DNA from 3 places in the Klebsiella sp. SYXHC3 genome. Region 2 is predicted to be linked to each of the others. Evidence: predicted binding sites of a transcription regulator. Region 2 holds the regulator's gene; each other region holds the start of a gene.
What was found. The regulator Fur, encoded in region 2, represses iron uptake genes when iron is present. The targets are predictions, from matches to a motif close to ATAATAATGAGAACNACTATCAA.

Region 1: a site for Fur is predicted at 1,194-1,216, ahead of AC2CGP_RS06955 (Nramp family divalent metal transporter). Genes of this name have one in related genera too.
Region 3: a site for Fur is predicted at 3,163-3,185, ahead of AC2CGP_RS13485 (siderophore-interacting protein). Genes of this name have one in related genera too.

The regions. Positions count from the first base shown of each region.
Region 1 covers NZ_JBXUNG010000001.1:1,430,601-1,437,678, reverse strand. The annotation lists gene nupC (nucleoside permease NupC) at 1-912, opposite strand, end outside; gene AC2CGP_RS06955 (Nramp family divalent metal transporter) at 1,258-2,493, shown strand; gene AC2CGP_RS06950 (DUF2502 domain-containing protein) at 2,533-2,889, opposite strand; gene mgrA (L-glyceraldehyde 3-phosphate reductase) at 3,017-4,009, opposite strand; gene AC2CGP_RS06940 (alpha-keto acid decarboxylase family protein) at 4,186-5,847, shown strand; gene AC2CGP_RS06935 (ion channel protein) at 5,844-7,078, opposite strand, start outside.
Region 2 covers NZ_JBXUNG010000003.1:456,086-463,163, forward strand. The annotation lists gene tcuC (MFS transporter) at 1-379, opposite strand, end outside; gene tcuB (tricarballylate utilization 4Fe-4S protein TcuB) at 434-1,573, opposite strand; gene tcuA (FAD-dependent tricarballylate dehydrogenase TcuA) at 1,560-2,963, opposite strand; gene tcuR (tricarballylate utilization LysR family transcriptional regulator TcuR) at 3,060-3,986, opposite strand; gene fur (ferric iron uptake transcriptional regulator) at 4,100-4,552, opposite strand; gene fldA (flavodoxin FldA) at 4,845-5,375, opposite strand; gene ybfE (LexA regulated protein) at 5,525-5,818, opposite strand; gene ybfF (esterase) at 5,952-6,725, opposite strand; gene seqA (replication initiation negative regulator SeqA) at 6,955-7,078, shown strand, end outside.
Region 3 covers NZ_JBXUNG010000004.1:332,046-339,123, forward strand. The annotation lists gene dhaM (dihydroxyacetone kinase phosphoryl donor subunit DhaM) at 1-511, shown strand, start outside; gene AC2CGP_RS13480 (glycerone kinase) at 586-2,235, shown strand; gene AC2CGP_RS13485 (siderophore-interacting protein) at 2,339-3,112, opposite strand; gene AC2CGP_RS13490 (PadR family transcriptional regulator) at 3,342-3,860, shown strand; gene ygjG (putrescine aminotransferase) at 4,124-5,503, shown strand; gene AC2CGP_RS13500 (tRNA-binding protein) at 5,546-5,878, opposite strand; gene ebgR (transcriptional regulator EbgR) at 6,086-7,069, shown strand.

The DNA of each region.
Region 1 (7,078 bases), on a different contig from region 2:
GCTCGCCGGCACGCCCATCACCCACGCAACCGGATAGAAGATGTAGCCGAGGATCCCCTGGAAGGAGATGCTGTAGCCAAACCAGCCGGTGACGGTCGCGAACAGGGCGTTGAGTGCGGAAATCAGCGCGATAAAGCCGATCAGCATCGCCGCGACGATAATCGCTACTTTAAAGCCTGCCAGAATGTATTCGCCCAGCATTTCGAAGAAGCTCTGACCTTCGTGCAGATTGGACATCTGCAGGTTTTCTTCGCTCTGCTCAACGCGGTACGGGTTAATCAGCGACAGGACGATAAAGGTGCTGAACATGTTAAGCACCAGCGCGGCAACCACATACTTCGGCTGCAGCATAGTCATATACGCGCCGACGATAGACATCGAAACGGTAGACATCGCGGTTGCCGCCATGGTGTACATACGGTTGCGCGACATTTTGCCGAGAATATCTTTATAGGCGATGAAGTTTTCCGACTGACCGAGGATCAGCGAGCTGACGGCGTTGAAAGATTCCAGTTTACCCATGCCGTTAACTTTCGACAGCACGGTACCGATAGCGCGGATGACAATCGGTAGAATGCGAATATGCTGTAAAATACCAATCAGCGCGGAAATAAAGACGATTGGGCACAAAACCTTCAGGAAGAAGAAGGCCAGACCTTTATCGTTCATGTTACCGAATACGAAGTTGGTGCCCTCGTTGGCGAAACCGAGAAGTTTCTCGAACATCTCGGAAAAGCCTTTCACAAAACCCAGACCGACATCGGAGTTCAGGAAGAACCAGGCCAGCAAAACTTCAATAACAAGTAATTGAATAACATAACGAATGCGGATCTGCTTACGGTTGTGACTGACCAACAAGGCCAGTATAGCCACCACAACGATCGCGAGGACAAAATGCAAGACGCGGTCCATATTTGCTCCAAATATGAGGCAGGTTAAATTTCCGTGCACATTCTATGCAACAAGCCTAAATAAAACGAGATCGAATCCACACTATTGCAAGGATATGTGACCAATAACAAAAATAGTGATCAATCGTACATTTTTGTTATGTTATGCAAAGGTATTAAAAGTTGCATTAATGTACTAATCTGATGAAAGGCGCGTTGTCCACAGCTTCACGCCCGTTTTGTTGTTTGGCCTACTATCGTTCCCTCCTATCAAAGCAATCATTATCACCTTTCTAAATGAACTTGATAATCATTCGCATTTTGATAGCATTAAACATAGCAAAGGCTATATTTCCAGGGGCAGAAAATGACTAGCAGTCGCGTTGAGAATAGCAGCGGTCGCGCAGCGCGCAAGATGAGGCTCGCACTGATGGGCCCCGCGTTCATTGCTGCCATCGGCTACATCGATCCGGGTAACTTCGCCACGAATATCCAGGCAGGCGCCAGCTTTGGCTATCAATTATTATGGGTAGTGGTCTGGGCGAACCTGATGGCGATGCTGATTCAGGTGTTATCGGCCAAGCTTGGTATCGCCACCGGTAAAAACCTCGCGGAACAGATCCGCGATCACTACCCGCGCCCGGTGGTATGGTTTTATTGGGTACAGGCGGAAATTATCGCCATGGCGACCGATCTGGCTGAATTTATCGGTGCGGCCATCGGCTTTAAGCTGCTGCTCGGCATTTCCTTATTGCAGGGGGCGGTGCTGACCGGTGTCGCGACTTTCCTGATCCTGATGTTGCAGCGTCGCGGGCAGAAACCGCTGGAAAAAGTCATTGGCGGGCTACTGTTGTTTGTAGCAGCGGCCTATGTGGTTGAACTTATCTTCTCGCAGCCGGCGTTAGCGCCGCTGACCAAAGGCATGGTTATTCCGAGTCTGCCTAATGGTGAGGCGGTATTCCTTGCCGCCGGGGTACTCGGCGCGACGATTATGCCGCACGTTATTTATCTGCACTCGTCGCTGACGCAGAACCTGCACGATGGGTCGCGCAAAGAACGCTATAACGCCACGCGTTGGGATGTGGCGATTGCGATGACCATCGCTGGTTTCGTTAACCTGGCGATGATGGCGACCGCCGCCGCTGCGTTTCACTTCAACGGCCACACCGGCGTGGCCGATCTCGACCAGGCTTATTTAACTCTCGAACCGCTGCTCAGCCATGCCGCCGCGACGGTTTTTGGTCTCAGTCTGGTTGCCGCCGGTCTCTCGTCGACGGTAGTCGGAACGCTTGCCGGGCAGGTCGTGATGCAGGGGTTTATCCGCTTCCATATTCCGCTGTGGTTTCGCCGGACAATCACCATGCTGCCGTCATTTATCGTGATTATGATGGGGCTTGACCCGACGCGTATCCTGGTGATGAGTCAGGTGTTGCTGAGCTTCGGGATTGCGCTGGCGCTGGTGCCGCTGCTAATTTTTACCAGCGATGCGCGGTTAATGGGCGATCTGGTTAATAGTCGGTGGGTAAAACGCATCGGTTGGCTGATTGTGGCGATTGTGGTGGCGCTGAACGGCTGGCTGATTATTGGTTCAGCATTAGATTAATACGGCAACAAAAAAGGGAGCTTGCGCTCCCTTTATCAATTAGTGGTGCCCGTGGCCGTGACCACGTCCGCCGCCCGGGCCTCGGCCCCAGCCGCCACGACGATCGTTCCAGCCTTCGCGATAGCCGCGCTCGTAAGCGCGACCACGATCCCAGCCGCGTTTATCCCAACCGCGATGCCAGCCGTTATCATGGCGATGCCAGCGGTGATCGCGCCATTCATAATGACGACGCCAGTAATCACCGTCGCGCCAGCCGCCACCGTCCCAGTAGTTACCGTAACCGTCACGATCGCCAATTTGTAATTTTACCGATGGCAGCAGGGTGATTTCACCAGCATTAGCGATAACCGGCGCGCATGCCAGTAGTACCGCAGCCAGAATCAGTGACCTGAACATACTCTTCTCCTCACGATCGGGTCTTAAATGACCTGTTAACCAGATATTACGAGCCGGTAAAGAGACGTAGCATCAGGGAACTCTTAAATCGCAAGAAATAGCATTTTTTGCCAAAGTAAAAATGAGTTTACACCGCAAGGATCGCGTCAATAGCGGCACACTCTTCAGTGCTGAACTGGCGATTGCTTAACATGCCTACGGCATCATCCAGTTGCGCCGTTTTACTGGCGCCGATCAGCACTGACGTCACCTTATCTTCTCGCAGCACCCAGGCTAACGCCATCTGTGAGAGCTTCTGTCCACGGCGCCCGGCAATGGCGTCAAGCTGGCGGACTTTTTCCAGCCGCTCGGCGGTGAGCTGTTCCGGCTGTAAAAAACGGCTATTGCTGGCTGCGCGCGAGTCTGGCGGAATACCGTTTAGATAGCGGTTGGTCAACTGGCCGCCGGCAAGCGGTGAAAACGCTATACTTCCCACGCCTTCGGCCTGCAACATCGCTAATAATCCTTCTTCCACCCAACGTTCAAACATCGAATATTTGGGTTGGTGAATCAGGCAAGGCGTGCCGAGATCGTTGAGGATAGCGATAGCCTGACGCGCCTGCTCAAGCGGGTAGTTTGATAAACCAACGTAAAGTGCTTTCCCCTGGCGAACCAGATGATCCAGCGCCCGCATGGTCTCCTCCAGCGGCGTCTCCGGATCCGGGCGGTGGTGATAAAAGATATCGACGTACTCAAGGCCCATCCGCTTCAGGCTCTGGTTGAGGCTGGCGACCAGATACTTGCGCGATCCCCAGTCGCCATAAGGGCCGTCCCACATGGTATAGCCCGCTTTACTGGAGATGATGAGTTCGTCGCGGTAGGGCAGAAAATCTTCTTTCAGGATCCGCCCGAAGTTGCTCTCCGCCGATCCCGGCGGTGGGCCGTAATTGTTCGCCAGGTCGAAGTGGGTAATACCAAGGTCGAAGGCGTGACGCAGCAACTGGCGGCTGATCTCTACCTGTGTTTCATCGCCAAAGTTATGCCACAGGCCGAGAGATATCGCCGGTAGCTTCAGGCCGCTGTGCCCGCATCGGCGGTACTCCATGGCCTGATAACGCGTGTCGCTTGCCTGGTAAACCATACTTCCTCCGCATCAAAACAGGGTGTGTATACGTTTACACTAATCAATGTTGCACGCGGAGTATATGGGGAAAACGCGTAAATTTTGCTTTCCACCCTCTTTGTTGCTCACAATCTGGACAGGTAAAACGCATATCTAATACTCAGAATACCTGCACAACAACAAGGATTATGGATATGCAACCGACTTACACCATTGGCGATTATCTGCTGGATCGTCTCGTAGATTGTGGTATCGATCGCCTGTTCGGCGTACCTGGTGATTACAACTTACAGTTTCTCGATCACGTGATAGCCCATCAAGATTTGGGATGGGTCGGCTGTGCTAACGAACTGAACGCGGCCTACGCCGCAGACGGCTATGCGCGTATAAAAGGCGCTGGCGCGCTGCTAACCACCTATGGCGTAGGAGAGTTAAGCGCGTTGAATGGGGTGGCCGGTAGTTATGCGGAACATATCCCGGTGCTGCATATTGTGGGCGCCCCTTCGACTGGCGCGCAGCAGCGCGGTGAACTCCTGCACCATACGCTCGGCGATGGTGATTTCACCCATTTCTCGCGGATGAGCGAACAAATTACCTGTACTCAGGCGACGCTAACGGCGGGCAACGCCTGTCATGAAATTGACCGGATATTAAGCGACATGCTGACCCACCACCGCCCAGGGTATCTGATGCTGCCTGCCGACGTGGCGAAAGCCCGCGCGGTGCCGCCGGCCCGCGCGCTGGTCATTAAGGGCCCGGCGGCCGATGAAAACCAGCTTGCCGGCTTTCGCGAGCACGCGGCCAAACTGTTACGCAGCAGCCGTCGCGTGTCGCTGCTGGCGGATTTTCTCGCCCAGCGTTACGGTCTGCAAAACACACTACAGCAGTGGGTTAAGTCCGCGCCGATAACCCACGCCACCATGCTGATGGGGAAAGGGCTATTTGACGAACAAGGCTCAGGTTTTGCCGGGACCTATAGCGGGATCGCCAGCGCGCCGCAGACTCGCGAGGCGATGGAAAGCGCCGATGCCATCATCTGCGTGGGTACGCGCTTTACCGATACGATTACCGCCGGCTTTACACATCATTTGCCAACGGAGAAAACCATCGAAATCCAGCCGTTCGCCGCGCGGGTTGGCGATCACTGGTTCAGCCGGATCCCGATGGATCAGGCGCTGGCGGCACTCATTGACGTTTCTGGCAAGCTGTCCGCCGAATGGAGCGCGCCAGATATCATCGCGCCCGACGCTTCCGGCGCGCCGCAGGGTAATCTGACGCAGAAAAACTTCTGGAGTACGGTCGAGAAACAGCTGCGGCCGGGCGATATTATTCTTGCCGATCAGGGGACCTCGGCATTCGGCATCGCCTCATTAAAACTTCCCTCCCAGGCGACGCTGCTGGTGCAGCCGCTATGGGGCTCAATCGGCTTTACGCTACCTGCCGCCTACGGCGCACAGACAGCCGCCGCGGACAGAAGGGTGGTATTAATCATTGGCGATGGCGCCGCCCAGCTCACTATCCAGGAGATGAGCTCAATGCTGCGCGATAAGCAAAAGCTGTTAATTTTGCTGTTGAATAATGAGGGCTACACCGTCGAGCGCGCGATTCACGGGCCGGAACAGCGCTACAACGATATCGCATTGTGGGACTGGAGCCGCTTCCCCGATGCTTTTGCGCCGGATACGCCTTCCCGCTGTTGGCGGGTAACGCAAACCGGCGAATTGGCGGAGGCGATGGCCGATAGCGTTAATTCCGATAAGCTAACGATGGTCGAAGTTATGCTGCCGAAAATGGATATTCCTGATTTCTTACGCGCGGTCACCCAGGCGCTGGAAAATCGCAACAACCGCGGCTAATCGCCGCGGCGTTTGGCAATCATCAACGGCTTCCCGGCCAGCAGTAGCCAGGCCGGGAGCATCACGATACAAAGCAGCGGCAACAGGGTGGTGTCAGGCACCACTACTGACGCCATAAACAGACTCAGCCAGCCGTCGCGGGTAACGACCAGCACCAGGCCGAGGATCGCGCAGGAGATGGTAATGGCGGCCGGTACCGCTTCAACGTGAGCATGCAGCATTAGCCCCAACGAGACGCCGACAAACACCGCCGGGAAAATACGCCCGCCGCGGAAACCGCATGCGGACGCCAGCACCAGCGCCGCCAATTTCACCACGGCAATGAGCAGAAAATCGCCGGCGCCAAGCGTCTGGCTGGAGGCCAGTTGCTGCATTTCGTCCAGACCTTTAAATAGCGTAATATGTCCGCCGATAACGCCCAGGATCCCCAGTAAAAAACCACCGATTCCCAGCATTAACACCGGGTTTTTCAGCCGGTGGATGAGCGCGTGCAGACGCGGCAGACACCACACGGCGACCATGCCGACGGCGATGGCGATAAGCGTGACAATCGCGCCGCTGATGATATCGACGATGCGCAGGTGCGGATAGTGCGGGATTGGCAGAGTGAAATTGGGATGGAAAAAAATACCGGTCGTCAATGCGCCTGCCGCCGCCGCCAGCAGCGGGGCGAACAGCCGGTCCCATAACGGAACGTCGCTGCTGCTATTGAGCGTTTGCGAAAAAATAAGCGCCGCGGCAACCGGCGTGCCGAACAGCGCGCCGATGGTTCCCGACGCGGCGAGAATTGTCCAGTCCAGCGAACTTACTCGTGGAAACAGGCGCGAACCGAGGGCGACGGCAAGCGCTATATTGACGACCATGATCGGATGTTCCGGCCCGAGACTGACACCGCCCGCGAGGCCGAGAATCAATGCCGCCAGTAACCCCGGTAGCGCGTTGGTGGCGATGGGCGCGCCGATCAAGGATTCGGTTGCCGGATCCGGCCCCCCATGACCGGGGCTGAAACGGACTACCAGCCCCACGGCAATCCCGGTGAGAGTGAGGATGGCAATTATCCACAGCGGGCTATCGGCGGCAATGCCGACATGCGCCGGCAGGTCGCTCCACAAGATGCTCTGCAGAATCGCGGCGATCTTCATCGCCACAATCAATACCAGGCTGGAAGCGATACCAATAAGAATGGCGGGTATCGATAACAACAGCATCGTTCTGGCGCGCGGGTGCAACA
Region 2 (7,078 bases):
AGAATCCTTGCAACAAACGGCCAATTAAGACCAGCACCGGCGCCAGCACGCCGATGGTTTGGTAGCCCGGCACCAGCGCAATCAGTAACGTGCCGCAGCCCATAATCGCCAGGGTGACCATCAGCCCTTTGCGGCGACCGATCCTGTCGATATAAGCTCCTAATACCACCGCGCCGATGGGGCGCATCAGGAAACCGGAACCAAATACGGCAAAGGTGAGCATCAACGCCGCGAACTCACTCTCTGCCGGAAAGAAGGTCCTGGCGATATAGGTGGCATAGAAACCAAACAGAAAGAAGTCGAATTGCTCGAGAAAATTACCGCTGGTTACGCGGAGAATTGCGCCGAAGGTACCGGCGCGCGAGGTTGGTTGGGTCATAGGGTGTGCTCTCCATTGTCTTTATCTTGTTTTTATAGAGGTAAGAGGGGCGGGTTAGTCACCTGCGACTGCCGCCTGTTTTCCGCGGCGTTTCTCAATCGCCCACTTGAGTAGCGCCGCACAGCGATAAAATCCGTGGGCAAATTTTCCGTAAGGCAGCGTTAAAAACAGCGCCATCACCACCCCGAGATGGATAGCGAGCAGAATGCCCATCCACGAGGTGTCCCGGCCCACCAGTAGCGCGAGCCCGGTAAAACTGGTCAGCAGCAACAGTAGGATAAAAGCGCGATCCATCGGTTTTTGCCGTGCGTCGCCGTGCAGCGGCGAGCGGCGCAGGTTCAGCCATAGCAAACCCGCCGGGCCCACCAGTAGCCCGATGCCGCCAAGTGTGCCAAGCAGCACCGGTACGCTGAAGAACGGATAGGGCGCTTCCCAGCCGGCGAAATAGTGATAGCCCGTAGCCACCAGCGTGGCGGCGAAACAGAGCATAAAGCCGTAAAAGGTGAAGTGGTGAAAACGGCGGCGCATCAGCGTGAAGGCATCATCGGCCTCGTTACAGCCTTTACCGTGGCCACCGTCGAGATATTTCAACGTCAGCGCATCATGCGAGGCCCTGGCGATATCACCAGCTTGCGGTTGGCCAGGCGAGATCTCGCGCCAGAAACGAATCACCCCGCTCATCAATAAACCAATGGCCACAATGAAAACCGAACCGAACATCCACGCCAGCAGGTTATGCGGGAAAATCTGGTAGAAATCACCGGCCAGCGGCGGGTGCAGCAGCGAACCTTTAAGCCCCATCGCCAGCAGCAGAAACAGAACAAGACCCGCGACCAGCGCCAGCACCGTGGCGATCCCCGCACGGCGATATAAACTGCCGAAAGCGGCGGGCCGGGCGTAATGTTGATAGGTTTCCAGCCGCACTTCCGCCATTGCTTTGGGAACATTAATCGCAAACTCGTGCGGCGGGGCATACTGACAGGCGTGCAGACAGGCGCCGCAGTTGTGGCACAGGTTCGCCAGATAGTTAATATCCGCCTTGCCGAATGCCAGACGCTGGGTCATGGCAGGGAATACGGCGCAAAACCCTTCGCAATAGCGGCAGGCGTTACAGACCTGCATCACCCGTTCGACTTCCGCCTCCGGTTCGGTGATGATTTGCGCCTCGATGATCAGCTTTTCAAGCGACTTCATGATGTTTCTCCTGCTGCGCCGCCAGGGCGGCTTGCTGACCGGCAATGCGGCCGAATGTGGTCCCGATCGACATGCCTACGCCGGCGGTATAGCCTTTGCCCAGTACGTTGCCAGCCATCATTTCGCCGGCGACAAACAGGTTGCGGCTCGGCTTACCGGCAAAGTGAACGGCGGCGTGTTGATTGACGTACAGCCCGAGGTAGGTGAAGGTGATCCCTGGACGCAGGGCATAACCATAATAAGGCGGCGTATCGATAGGCCGCGCCCAGTGGGTTTTTGGCGGCGTCAGGCCGGAGGTAGCGCAGTTATCAAGACGGGTATGGTCGAACTGGCCTGGCGTACAGGCGGCATTGTAGCTGGCGATGGTCTGCGACAAACGTTCGCCATCCAGCCCCAATTGGCGGGCCAGTTCCGCGATGGTATTGGCCTGGGCGCCCGGAAAAACGGGCGGCATAAACTGTCCAACGGCTTTACTGTCGATGATCGAATAGCCGATTTGCCCCGGCTGGTGGGCGACCAGACGGCCCCAGATGGCGTAACGTTTGGGCCAGAAATCCTCCCCTTCATCATAAAAGCGCTCGGCATCGCGGTTCACCACCACCCCCAGCGACACGCAGTCGACGCGGGTACAGATGCCGCCGTCATAGAGTGGCGCCCGGGCGTCAATGGCGACGCAGTGCGACTGTGAAGGATCGCCGATGATATCGGCTCCGGCGTCGATCATAAATTTGAGCAGCACCCCCTGGTTAAAACGGGTGCCGCGGATGAGAAAGTTGTCGGCAGGCCACTCGCCGCGCTCATTTTGCCCCCAGGCTTCGCGCAGCCACTCGCGGTTAGATTCAAAACCGCCGGCGGCGAGCACGCAGGTTTTCGCGGCGATCCGCTCGGCGCCTGCCAGCGCGGCGACGAATTCGCCATCACGTAATTCAAGCGCCTGCACCGGCGTGTTATAGCGGATCTGCACGCCCATCTGCTCGGCGCTGCGGTAATAGGCATTGACCAGGGCTTTACCGCCGCCCATAAAAAAGGCGTTGGTGCGGGCGACATGCAGGGCGCCGGATAAGGGCGGTTGAAAGTTAACGCCATGACGGCGCATCCAGTCCCGACATTGCGACGAAGTGCGGATCACCAGGCGAGCCAGCGCTTCGTTGGTGTTGCCCCCGGTGACGCGCAGCAGATCCTGCCAGTATTCTTCTTCCGGGTAGCTGTCTACTAAGACATCCTGCGGCGCATCGTGCATACAACGCAGGTTACGCGTGTGCTGAGAGTTACCGCCCCGCCATTCCCGCGGCGCGGCTTCCAGCAGCAGTACGGATGCGCCTGCTTCCCGGGCGGTTAAGGCGGCGCATAACGCGGCGTTGCCGCCGCCAATCACCAGTACATCCACCATTATCGGCTCCATTACGCTTTGACTAATTGTTAAATTTGTAATGGAAATGTAAGGCGCAGGAGCGACAGGCGCTATGGCGTAAAGCTAAAGAGGGGTTTAGGAAGTGTAAAGGCTGGCGCCCGGCCAGCAGCCAGTTTCTACAAGCTGACGCATGACTTTGGTCAGTATCACGCGCGCGGCAAGGCCTGCCGGGGTGAGTTCGTCATCTGAGAGACTGACCAGAAAATTAGGTCGGCTTAGTACCGGATTATCGACGCCGATCACTCTTAGCGCCTCGCTGTCGAGATGAGAAATCGCCGCGCCCGGCTGCAGCGTGGCGCCGAGCCCGTCACGGACGGCGCGCATCAGCAGGGCCAGGCCATCGATTTCAGCCACCACGTCAACGTTGATGGCGTGCTCCTGGCAAATAGCGTCCAGCCTGCCGCGCAGGCCATGTCCCTGGCTTGGCATAATCAGCGGGATGGCGGCAAGCTGGTCCGGAGAGATGCTATCGCCGGGCAGCGGCGCCAGCACGTCATGGGCGCCAATCAGGAACAGACGTTCCTCAAGAATGGGTCGGGCGCTCCAGCGCAGGATCTTCTCTTTCTGGAAAACGATGGCTAAATCGAGCTGGCGGGTGTTGATCATCCGTTCCAGATTGCCGGAGAGGCTTTCCACCAGGTGCAGGCGGACGTCGGCGTAGCTTTCGCGCATGGCGTTGATAAAAGGTACGCCCAGCACAGAAGCGGTGCTCGGCGCCATACCGACGCTGACGTGACCGGAAAGGCGTGCTTCACGCGCGGCGAGAATGGCATCGTCAGCATGGCGCAGCGCCAGTTGCGCCTGCGAGTAAAAGGCGAGGCCGGCGCTGGTGGGCATTACGCCGCGCGAAGTCCGTTGCAGCAGGCGGATAGCGAGTTCATTTTCCAGACGCGCCATTTGCTGGCTGAGCGCAGAAACGCCAATATTCAGATCGAGCGCGGCGCGGCCCATACTGCCTGTTTCCACGATGCGGACAAAATAGCGTAGCTGGCGCAGCTCCATAGTGACTCTCCGTACAAGGCGTTAGGCTCTGACAGAATACGCATTCAGGCGGATTTCGCCCATAAAAAAAGCCAACCTTCAGGTTGGCTTTTCATTACATACGAGACGGGAAATTATTTATTCACCGCATCGTGGGCATGTTCATCTTCGCGGCAGTCGCCTTCCGCACAGTGGCCGTAGAGGTACAGGCTGTGGTTGGTTAAGCGGATGCCGTGTTGCGCAGCAATTTCACGTTGGCGGGATTCGATAGAATCATCGCTGAACTCGATCACTTTGCCGCAATCGAGGCAAATCAGGTGATCGTGGTGGTGTTGCTGAGTCAGCTCGAATACGGATTTACCGCCTTCGAAGTTGTGGCGAGTCACGATGCCTGCATCGTCGAACTGGTTCAGCACGCGGTAAACGGTAGCCAGACCAATCTCTTCACCCATATCGATCAGGCGTTTGTATAAATCTTCCGCACTGACGTGATGGTTATCCGGTTCCTGCAACACTTCCAGAATTTTCAGTCGGGGAAGTGTGACTTTCAGGCCAGCCTTCTTTAATGCGATATTGTTGTCAGTCATGCGGAATCTGTCCTGTTGCTAAAGATCGGCTTCCTTTAAAGGGAAGCAATACAGAGAATCACCCGATGTAATGCGTCTCATTATAGAGCTGCTACTCTGAAATGAAAACTGCAACCATCGCGCCTTGTAAGCTGTCAAAAACGAATTACCAGCTACAAACTGTGTCACGTGACCTCGTGGAATCAGAGGACATTGTACAGATATGTGATGAAAAGTTAAAAACTTGTAGCTATTAGTTTGATTGCTTTTATCTATTAATTCAGCGCAGCTTAATAGCTGCGCTGTTTGATTCTTAGGCGTTTTTGATTTCTTCCAGATGCAGCTCTTCGGAAATCTGCTTCACCCACTTCTCAACGCGCTCGTTGGTCAGTTCCGGCTGACGGTCTTCATCAATCGCCAGACCGACGAAGTGATCGTCGTCCGCCAGGCCTTTAGACGCTTCGAAGTGGTAGCCCGCGGTCGGCCAGTGGCCAACGATGGTTGCGCCGCGCGGTTCAATGATGTCACGAATGGTGCCCAGCGCATCGCAGAAGTATTCTGCGTAATCTTCCTGGTCGCCGCAGCCAAAGACGGCTACCAGCTTACCGTTGAAGTCGATCTCTTCCAGCGTCGGGAAGAAGTCGTCCCAGTCGCACTGCGCTTCGCCGTAGTACCAGGTTGGGATGCCGAGCAGCAGAATATCGTGGCTTTCCAGATCTTCTTTGCTGCTCTTGGCAATGTCGTGAACTTCAGCAACGTCTTTACCGAGCTGCTTTTGGATCATTTTTGCAATATTTTCGGTGTTGCCGGTGTCGCTGCCAAAAAAGATGCCGATGATTGCCATGAGTAAAATAACCTCTTGAAACTTAATGATGTGGTAGTGGCATTATGCCTACAGTTAACGGCAATCATAGCAGAACAGGGAAGGGCGCGGAAACAGCAATAACGTCCTGGTGCACACTCTGCTACATGAAAGCGATTTTTTTGCGTTTTTCAGACTTCGCCCTGGTTACGCAGGCAGGCCAGTTGGTGCATCAGCATCTCTTCGATAAGATCGCTGCGGCTCATGTTGCGGGCTTCCGCCAGCTCATTAAGCGCGTCGACCGCATCGGCGTTGAGCTTCAACTCAACGCGCTTCAAGCCGCGAACCTTATCGCGTTTGAGCTGATTGCGTTTGTTGATGCGCAGTTGTTCATCGCGCGAAAGCGGATTGGTTTTCGGTCTACCCGGGCGACGCTCATTTGCGAACAAATCTAATGTCGTTCGGTCCGTTTGTTCTTTTGCCATGATTCAGAGTGACTTCGGGGAAACAAGCTGCCGGGCTATAGCCGGCGCAGATAGCGCGCCATAATACATCAGGCGAACCGCTGCGCCAACGACCGCGGGCATTCTGCCGCGCGGTCGGGCGTTTTTTAGCCACTCAGGCTTCAATTGTGCTCAGATAACGGCGAATTGCGCGTAAAACCGCCTCGGGTTTTTCCGCATGCACCCAGTGTCCGGCGCCGGCAATGACGTGGGCGCGGGCTTGCGGGAACTGCGCCAGCAGCGCGTCGCGGTATTCATCGGTGACATAAGGGGAGTTGCCGCCGGGAATAAATTGCGCCGGGTGCGGCCAGGCGGGCACGGTTTCCCAGCCGACAATATGCGGGTATTGATCCCACAGCGCCGGCACGTTGAAGCGCCACGCGCCGTCGACAAAGGATTTCAGCAGAAACTGAATGACGCCTTCTTCATTTATATACTCGCGCATTACCTGCGCCGCCTGCTGGCGGGTGCTGGCGGCGGATTCGCTGACGGCGTTAATCGCCGCGAAGATCTCATCATGACGGCGGACGTGATAAGCCACCGGCGCGATATCAATCGCCACCAGCCCGGCGATGCGATCCGGCGCCAGCGCGGTCAGCGCCATCACCGCTTTGCCGCCCATCGAATGGCCGATAAAGGTCGCTTTCTCGATCTGATGATCGTCGAGGGTATCGAGCAGGTCCTGCGCCATCGCGCGGTAGGTCATCTCCGGTGAACGCGGCGATAAGCCGTGGTTGCGCATATCGACCTGCAATATATCGTAGTCGGCGACCAGATCGCGGGCGAGGATCCCAAGGTTGTCCAGGCTGCCGAACAGGCCGTGTACCAGGACGATTGGGGATTTATTGTGCGGGTTTTGTGCAGATTGCGCTCGGCTATTTAATTTCATGGCAAAGTTCTTTTTTTCGCTCCGTCGGGTTAGGGTATTATGTTGGACATTCTGCCATTAGGCTGCAAGACCCGGAAGCATTCTGAGTTTTAACGCCATCCTGGTTTGACGCTATTCGCGGTTGGGATTTGTCCTCTATCTGATGCCTTTTGCGCAGTAGTGTGAAAGACAAAGGATAGTTAATCCCGACGACTTGTATTCAGAAACAAAGAAATCGCACTGGATTAAGATGAAAACAATCGAAGTTGATGATGAGCTCTACCGCTATATTGCCAGCCACACTCTGCATATCGGCGAGAGCGCATCCGACATTTTACGGCGCATGCTGAAATTTTCCGCCGTTTCTCAGCCTG
Region 3 (7,078 bases), on a different contig from region 2:
GGCGGAACACAAATTTAACGCCGATATCGCGGCGATCTTCGCCGGTCATCACACCTTGCTCGACGATGAAGATCTGTTTGATGCCGCCAACGATCGCCTGCTCACCGAACAGTGCTCGGCGGAATGGGCGTGGCATCAGGTGCTGATGGAGCTCAGCCAGCAGTATCGTCAGCTGGATGACGCCTATCTGCAGGCCCGTTATATCGATGTCGACGATATTCTGCAGCGCACGCTGCGCCATCTGCAGGGTATAAAGGAGACGCTGCCATTCGCCAGTGAGCCGACGATTATTATCGCCGACAATATTTATCCCTCGACCGTACTCCAACTGGATGCCAGCCAGGTCACCGGCCTGTGCCTGCGCGACGGCAGCGAACAGGCCCACGGCGCGATTATCGCCCGCGCGGCGGGGATCGCCTGGCTATGCCAGCAGGGCGAAGCGCTGAATGATATTCAGCCTGGCGAAGCCATCATGCTCGATATGCGTCAGCAACGTCTTATTCGTCGCTAAATCCACTTTGACCGTTACCACTCCGGAGGCCCGCCTCCGGAGGGTGAGTTTTCGCTTACTGATCAGGAACCACTATGTCTCAATTCTTTTTTAACCAGCGCGCCAGCCTCGTTAACGACGTGATCGAGGGAACCATTATTGCCAGCCCGTGGAACAACCTCGCCCGCCTGGAGAGCGACCCGGCGATCCGTGTAGTGGTGCGCCGCGATCTGAATAAAAACAACGTGGCGGTGATTTCCGGCGGCGGCTCCGGCCATGAACCGGCGCACGTCGGCTTTATTGGTAAAGGCATGCTGACCGCCGCGGTCTGCGGCGATCTGTTCGCCTCGCCGAGCGTCGATGCGGTACTCACCGCGATTCAGGCGGTGACCGGCGAGGCGGGCTGTCTGCTGATCGTCAAAAACTACACCGGCGATCGGCTTAACTTCGGCCTCGCGGCGGAGAAAGCGCGCCGTCTTGGCTATAACGTAGAGATGCTGATCGTCGGCGACGATATTTCGCTGCCGGATAACAAACAGCCGCGCGGCATCGCCGGGACCATTCTGGTGCATAAAGTGGCGGGCTATTTCGCCGAGCGCGGCTTCAACCTCGCCACCGTCCTGCGTGAAGCGCAATACGCCGCCAACCATACCGCCAGCATCGGGGTGGCGCTGGCCAGCTGTCACCTGCCGCAGGAAGCGGAAAGCGCGCCGCGCCATCAGCCCGGCCACGCCGAGCTGGGAATGGGCATCCACGGCGAGCCGGGAGCTTCGACGATCGCGACCCATAACAGCGCGGAAATCATGCAGATTATGGTAGAGAAGCTGACCGCCGCCCTACCCGAAACCGGCCGCCTGGCGGTGATGCTCAATAATCTCGGCGGCGTGTCGGTGGCCGAGATGGCGATTCTGACCCGCGAGCTGGCCAACACCCCACTCCATGCGCGCGTTGACTGGTTGATTGGCCCGGCTTCGCTGGTAACGGCGCTGGATATGAAAGGCTTCTCGCTGACCACTATCGTGCTGGAAGAGAGCATCGAAAAGGCGCTGCTGTCGGATGTCGAAACCGCCAGTTGGCAGAAGCCGGTGCAGCCGAGGGCTGTTAATATCATGCCGTCCGCGCTCGCCAGCGCACGCGTCGCCTTTACGCCATCGGCCAACCCGCAGGTGGGCGATTACGTGGCACAGGTGACCAGCACCCTCTCCGGCCTCGAAACCCATCTCAACGCGCTTGACGCCAAAGTGGGCGACGGCGATACCGGCTCCACTTTCGCCGCCGGCGCGCGTGAGATTGCCGCTCTATTGCAACGCCAGCAACTGCCGCTCAATGATTTACCCACGCTGTTCGCGCTAATTGGCGAACGCCTGACGGTGGTGATGGGCGGCTCCAGCGGCGTATTGATGTCGATTTTCTTCACCACCGCCGGGCAGAAGCTGGAGCAAGGCGCCAGCATGGCGGAAGCGCTGAACGCCGGTCTGGGGCAGATGAAATTTTACGGCGGCGCCGATGAGGGCGACCGGACGATGATTGATGCTCTACAGCCGGCGCTGGCGGCGCTGCTGGCCGAACCGGATAATCTGCAGGCCGCTTTCGCCGCGGCGCAGGCCGGTGCGGATCGCACCTGCCAGTCGAGCAAAGCCGGCGCCGGACGCGCCTCCTATCTCAATAGCGAGAGCCTGCTCGGCAATATGGACCCCGGCGCCCACGCGGTGGCGATGGTGTTTAAGGCGCTGGCGGAACGCTAAGCCTGACCCGGTGGCGCTGCGCTTACCGGGGCGACATAACACCATTGAAAGGTAGCCCGGAGAAGGCGCAACGCGCCGCCATCCGGGTTTACCACACTGCCGATTATTTGCTATGCCAGTACGCCTGCGAACGCACCAGTTGCTGATCGATACTCGGCACCTCAAAGCGCGCCAGCAGCGATTTCACCACGCCGCCTTCTCCGGTCAGCCAGATAAAATAATCTTCTGACGGTACCTTAATCTGAGCCAGCCGCTCGGCGACGAACGCCGGGTTGTGGCCTACCACCCATTCGATATTAAAGCCGTCGAGATCCGCCAGATAATCTTTATACGAAGCATCCGCGACGGTGACGATGGCCGTCACCTGCGGCGTCACCGGCAGCTGACGTAATCCCAGCAGGCGACGGCGTAGCGCCGGCATGCCCGACTCGTCACAGACATAAAGCTGCCAGGCGTAATCTTCCGGCACCACCAGCGAACCGCGCGGCCCGCCGATCACCAGCTTATCGCCGACGTTGGCTTCCAGCGCCCAGCGGCTGGCAATACCGCCATCGTGGATATAAAAATCGTAAGCCAGCTCGTGGCGTTCGGCATCGTACAGCGGCGTGTAGTCGCGGGTCGCCGGGCGCACGCCCTCGCCCCAGTTAATGCCTTCGTCGGTCACTTCCGGCGGTGTAAATACGCTGCCCACCTGCGGGAAAAACAGTTTGGTGTGGTCGTCAAAACCTTGTGAAACAAAGCCATCCAGCGCCTCGCCCCCCAGCACGATCCGCTGGAACGCCTGGCCGATACGCTCAACGCGCAGCACGGTTAATTCGCGAAAACGTAGTTCGTTACGCACGCGCTGCGGGTATTTAGTTTGATTGATTATTGTCATCCGTCATCGCCTTGGTGAAGGGTAAATAGATATATCTAAACTCAGTGCAAATGATAATGATTGCCATTAATGAAAATGGCAAGTTTTTTTTGATATAAATTACAGGAAAGCTTCATCAAAGCTAAAAACAACAATAAAACAATTAATATCAATCAATTATAAATTACACATTGTCTTTTTTTACTATTTAGATATAAATTAGATATATCAAAAATATGCAGGAGAACTGATGCGACATCATCATGAAGAAGGCCACGGCGAACAGGGCCGTCGCGGCGGCGGACGCCGCCAGCGTTTCTTTGGCCACGGCGAATTGCGCCTGGTGATCCTCGATATCCTTTCGCGCAACGCCAGCCACGGCTATGAGCTGATTAAAGAGATTGAGGCGCTGACGCAAGGCAATTACAGCCCCAGCCCAGGCGTTATCTACCCGACGCTCGACCTGCTGCAGGATCAGGGATTGATTAGCGTAGAAGAGGAAAATGGGCGTAAAAAAATCGCTATCACTGAAGAGGGACGCCGCCTGTGCGCCGAAAGCGGCGAGCAGTTAAGCCAAATTCAGACGCGCCTGCAGGAACGCATGATCGGCTGCGAATTGCGCAAAAATCCGCAGATGAAACGCGCGCTGGAAAACTTTAAAGCGGTCCTGGACCTGAAGGTCAACCAGCAGAGCATCAGCGACGCGCAGTTGAAACAGATCATCGGCGTGATTGACCGCGCGGCGATGGAAATCTCCCAACTCGATTAACCTCTCGCACCACAATGGTTCCCAGGCTGCTCCATCACGCAGCGGCCTGCACCACCCCACGTCATACCGCTTCACACCCCAACGGCAGTTTATCTTGCAGCCTCAGGAATAAAACGTGCCAATATTTAAGTTATGAGATTAAATTTCGCACAATTGCGCCTTAACTTTGCGTTTATCCCGATTTTCATCGTCGCTGCCAGGCTGGCGTAATCCCTGCAATACTTAATTCAGTATCATGTGATACGCCCCCCCAGGAGCACATTTTGAACAGGTTACCTTCCAGCGCATCGGCTCTGGCCTGCAGCGCGCACGCACTGAATCTCATTGAGAAGCAATCGCTCTCCCATGACGAAATGAAAGCACTGAACCAGGAGGTGAGAGAATACTTTAAAGAACATGTGAACCCGGGGTTTCTGGAGTATAGAAAATCGGTCACAGCCGGCGGGGATTACGGAGCCGTAGAGTGGCAAGCGGGAGGGTTAAATACGCTTGTCGACACCCAGGGACAGGAGTTTATCGACTGCCTTGGTGGGTTTGGCATCTTCAATGTAGGGCACCGTAATCCAGTTGTGGTATCCGCCGTCGAAAATCAACTCGCGAAACAACCGCTTCACAGCCAGGAGCTGCTGGACCCGCTGCGGGCGATGCTGGCGAAAACGCTGGCGGCCTTAACGCCCGGCAAGCTCAAATACAGTTTCTTCTGCAACAGCGGCACGGAATCGGTGGAAGCGGCGCTGAAGCTGGCAAAAGCCTATCAGTCTCCGCGCGGCAAATTTACCTTCGTCGCCACCAGCGGCGCGTTTCACGGTAAATCGCTGGGCGCGCTGTCGGCCACCGCGAAATCGACCTTCCGCAAACCGTTTATGCCGCTACTGCCGGGCTTCCGCCACGTGCCGTTCGGTGATATCAACGCCATGCGTTCCATACTGAGCGAGTGCAAAAAAACCGGCGATGACGTCGCGGCGGTGATCCTTGAGCCTATCCAGGGCGAAGGCGGCGTGATCCTGCCGCCGGCGGGTTACTTACCGGCGGTCCGTAAACTGTGCGACGAGTTTGGCGCGTTGCTGATCCTCGACGAAGTACAGACCGGCATGGGCCGCACCGGCAAGATGTTCGCCTGCGAGCATGAAAACGTGCAGCCGGATATTCTGTGTCTGGCTAAAGCGCTCGGCGGCGGCGTAATGCCGATCGGTGCAACGGTAGCGACGGAAGAGGTCTTCTCGGTGCTGTTCGATAACCCATTCCTGCACACCACCACCTTCGGCGGCAACCCGCTGGCCTGCGCGGCGGCGCTGGCGACGATCAACGTCTTGCTCTCACAGAACCTGCCGGCGCAGGCTGAGCAGAAAGGCGATCTGTTGCTGGACGGCTTCCGTCAACTGGCGCGCGAATATCCGGATCTGGTGAATGAAGTCCGCGGGAAAGGCATGTTGATGGCTATTGAGTTTGTCGATAACGAGATTGGCTACAACTTTGCCAGCGAGATGTTCAGACAGCGGGTGCTGGTCGCCGGGACGTTAAACAACGCCAAGACGATCCGCGTTGAACCGCCGCTGACGCTCACCCTCGAACAGTGCGAACAGGTGCTGAAGGCGGCGCGCAAAGCGCTGGCGGCACTGCGCATTTCGGTCGAAGAGACATAATTCACACCCGACCCTCTCCCGTCGGGAGAGGGTCTTTTCACGTTATACCACCCGCACGCCTGCCGGCATGACGCGCTCCGGCGTCAACAGCACGCTTTCGCTTTCATCCTCGGTTTCCGCGCATAACAGCATGCACTCAGAAGTTTCACCACGCATTTTGGCTTTCGCCAGATTACACAGCACCACTACCGTTTTTCCCAGCAGCTCCTCTTCGCTGTAGTAGGGCACCAGGCTAGTGACCGTCTGCAGCGTACGGTCGCCGACATCAATTCGCGCGATGTACAGTTTGTCAGCATTGTCATGGCGCTTCACCTCGACAATCTTGCCGACGCGCATCTCCAGTTTGGCAAAATCAGCGTAAGCTACGGTATCCATCTCTCACCTCCAGTAAATTTTTACTAAAAGATAGCAAGTTTTTGCTGTTCATCTGCATAATGCTGATAATAATGCTACTTCTGTCACGCTATCACCGGGGAAAACAGCCCTCGCGCGCAGGCGTTTTTTACTGAAATAAGGTGCAGGACGCGACGCTTGCTTTACAATAGATGGGCAAACATGGGCAACGTCCGATAAAGGAAAAAGATGGCAACGCTAAAAGACATTGCGACCGAAGCGGGTGTTTCGCTGGCGACGGTTTCCCGGGTGTTAAACGACGATCCCACCCTGAACGTGAAAGAAGAGACCAAGCATCGCATTCTCGAAATTGCGGAGAAGCTTGAATATAAAAGCAGCAGCGCGCGTAAAACGCAGGTCCTTCCCGTCGGCCATCATCATATCCTGGCGCTGTATAGCTACCAGCAAGAGCTGGAAATTAACGACCCTTACTATCTCGCCATTCGCCACGGTATTGAAACCCAGTGCGAAAAGCTCGCCATCGAGCTCACCAACTGCTATCTCAATAACACCCTGCCCGAGCTGAAAAAGGTCACCGGCGTATTGATTATCGGCCAGCCGACGCGCGAGCTGCGCGAGACCGCCAGCGCGCTGACCGACAATATCTGCTTTATTGATTTTCACGAAGCCGGCAGTCCGTACGATGCGGTGGATATCGACCTGGTACGTATCGCCAAAGAGGTGGTCGACTTCTTTATCCAGCAGGGCGCGTCGCGCATTGGATTTATCGGCGGCCAGGACCAGCCCGGCAAGGCCGATATTCGCGAAGTGGCGTTTGTGGAGTACGGTCAGTTGAAGGGCGTAGTTTCAGCCGATGATATCTGGCGCGGCGGTTTTTCCAGCTCGTCCGGTTACGAGCTGGCGAAGCAGATGCTGGCGCAAGCGGAGTTTCCGCGGGCGCTGTTTGTCGCCTCGGACTCCATCGCCATCGGCGTGCTGCGCGCCATCCACGAACGCGGGCTGGCGATCCCGGAAGATATTTCGCTGATTAGCGTCAACGATATCCCCACCGCGCGCTTTACCTTCCCGCCGCTGTCGACGGTGCGGATCCACTCCGAAATGATGGGCAGCCAGGGGGTGAACCTGCTGATCGAGAAGGCCCGCGATGGCCGCGCCCTGCCGCTTAACGTTTTTGTTCCTAGCGTGTTGAAGCTGCGCGGCACCACCCGTTAATCCAACCAC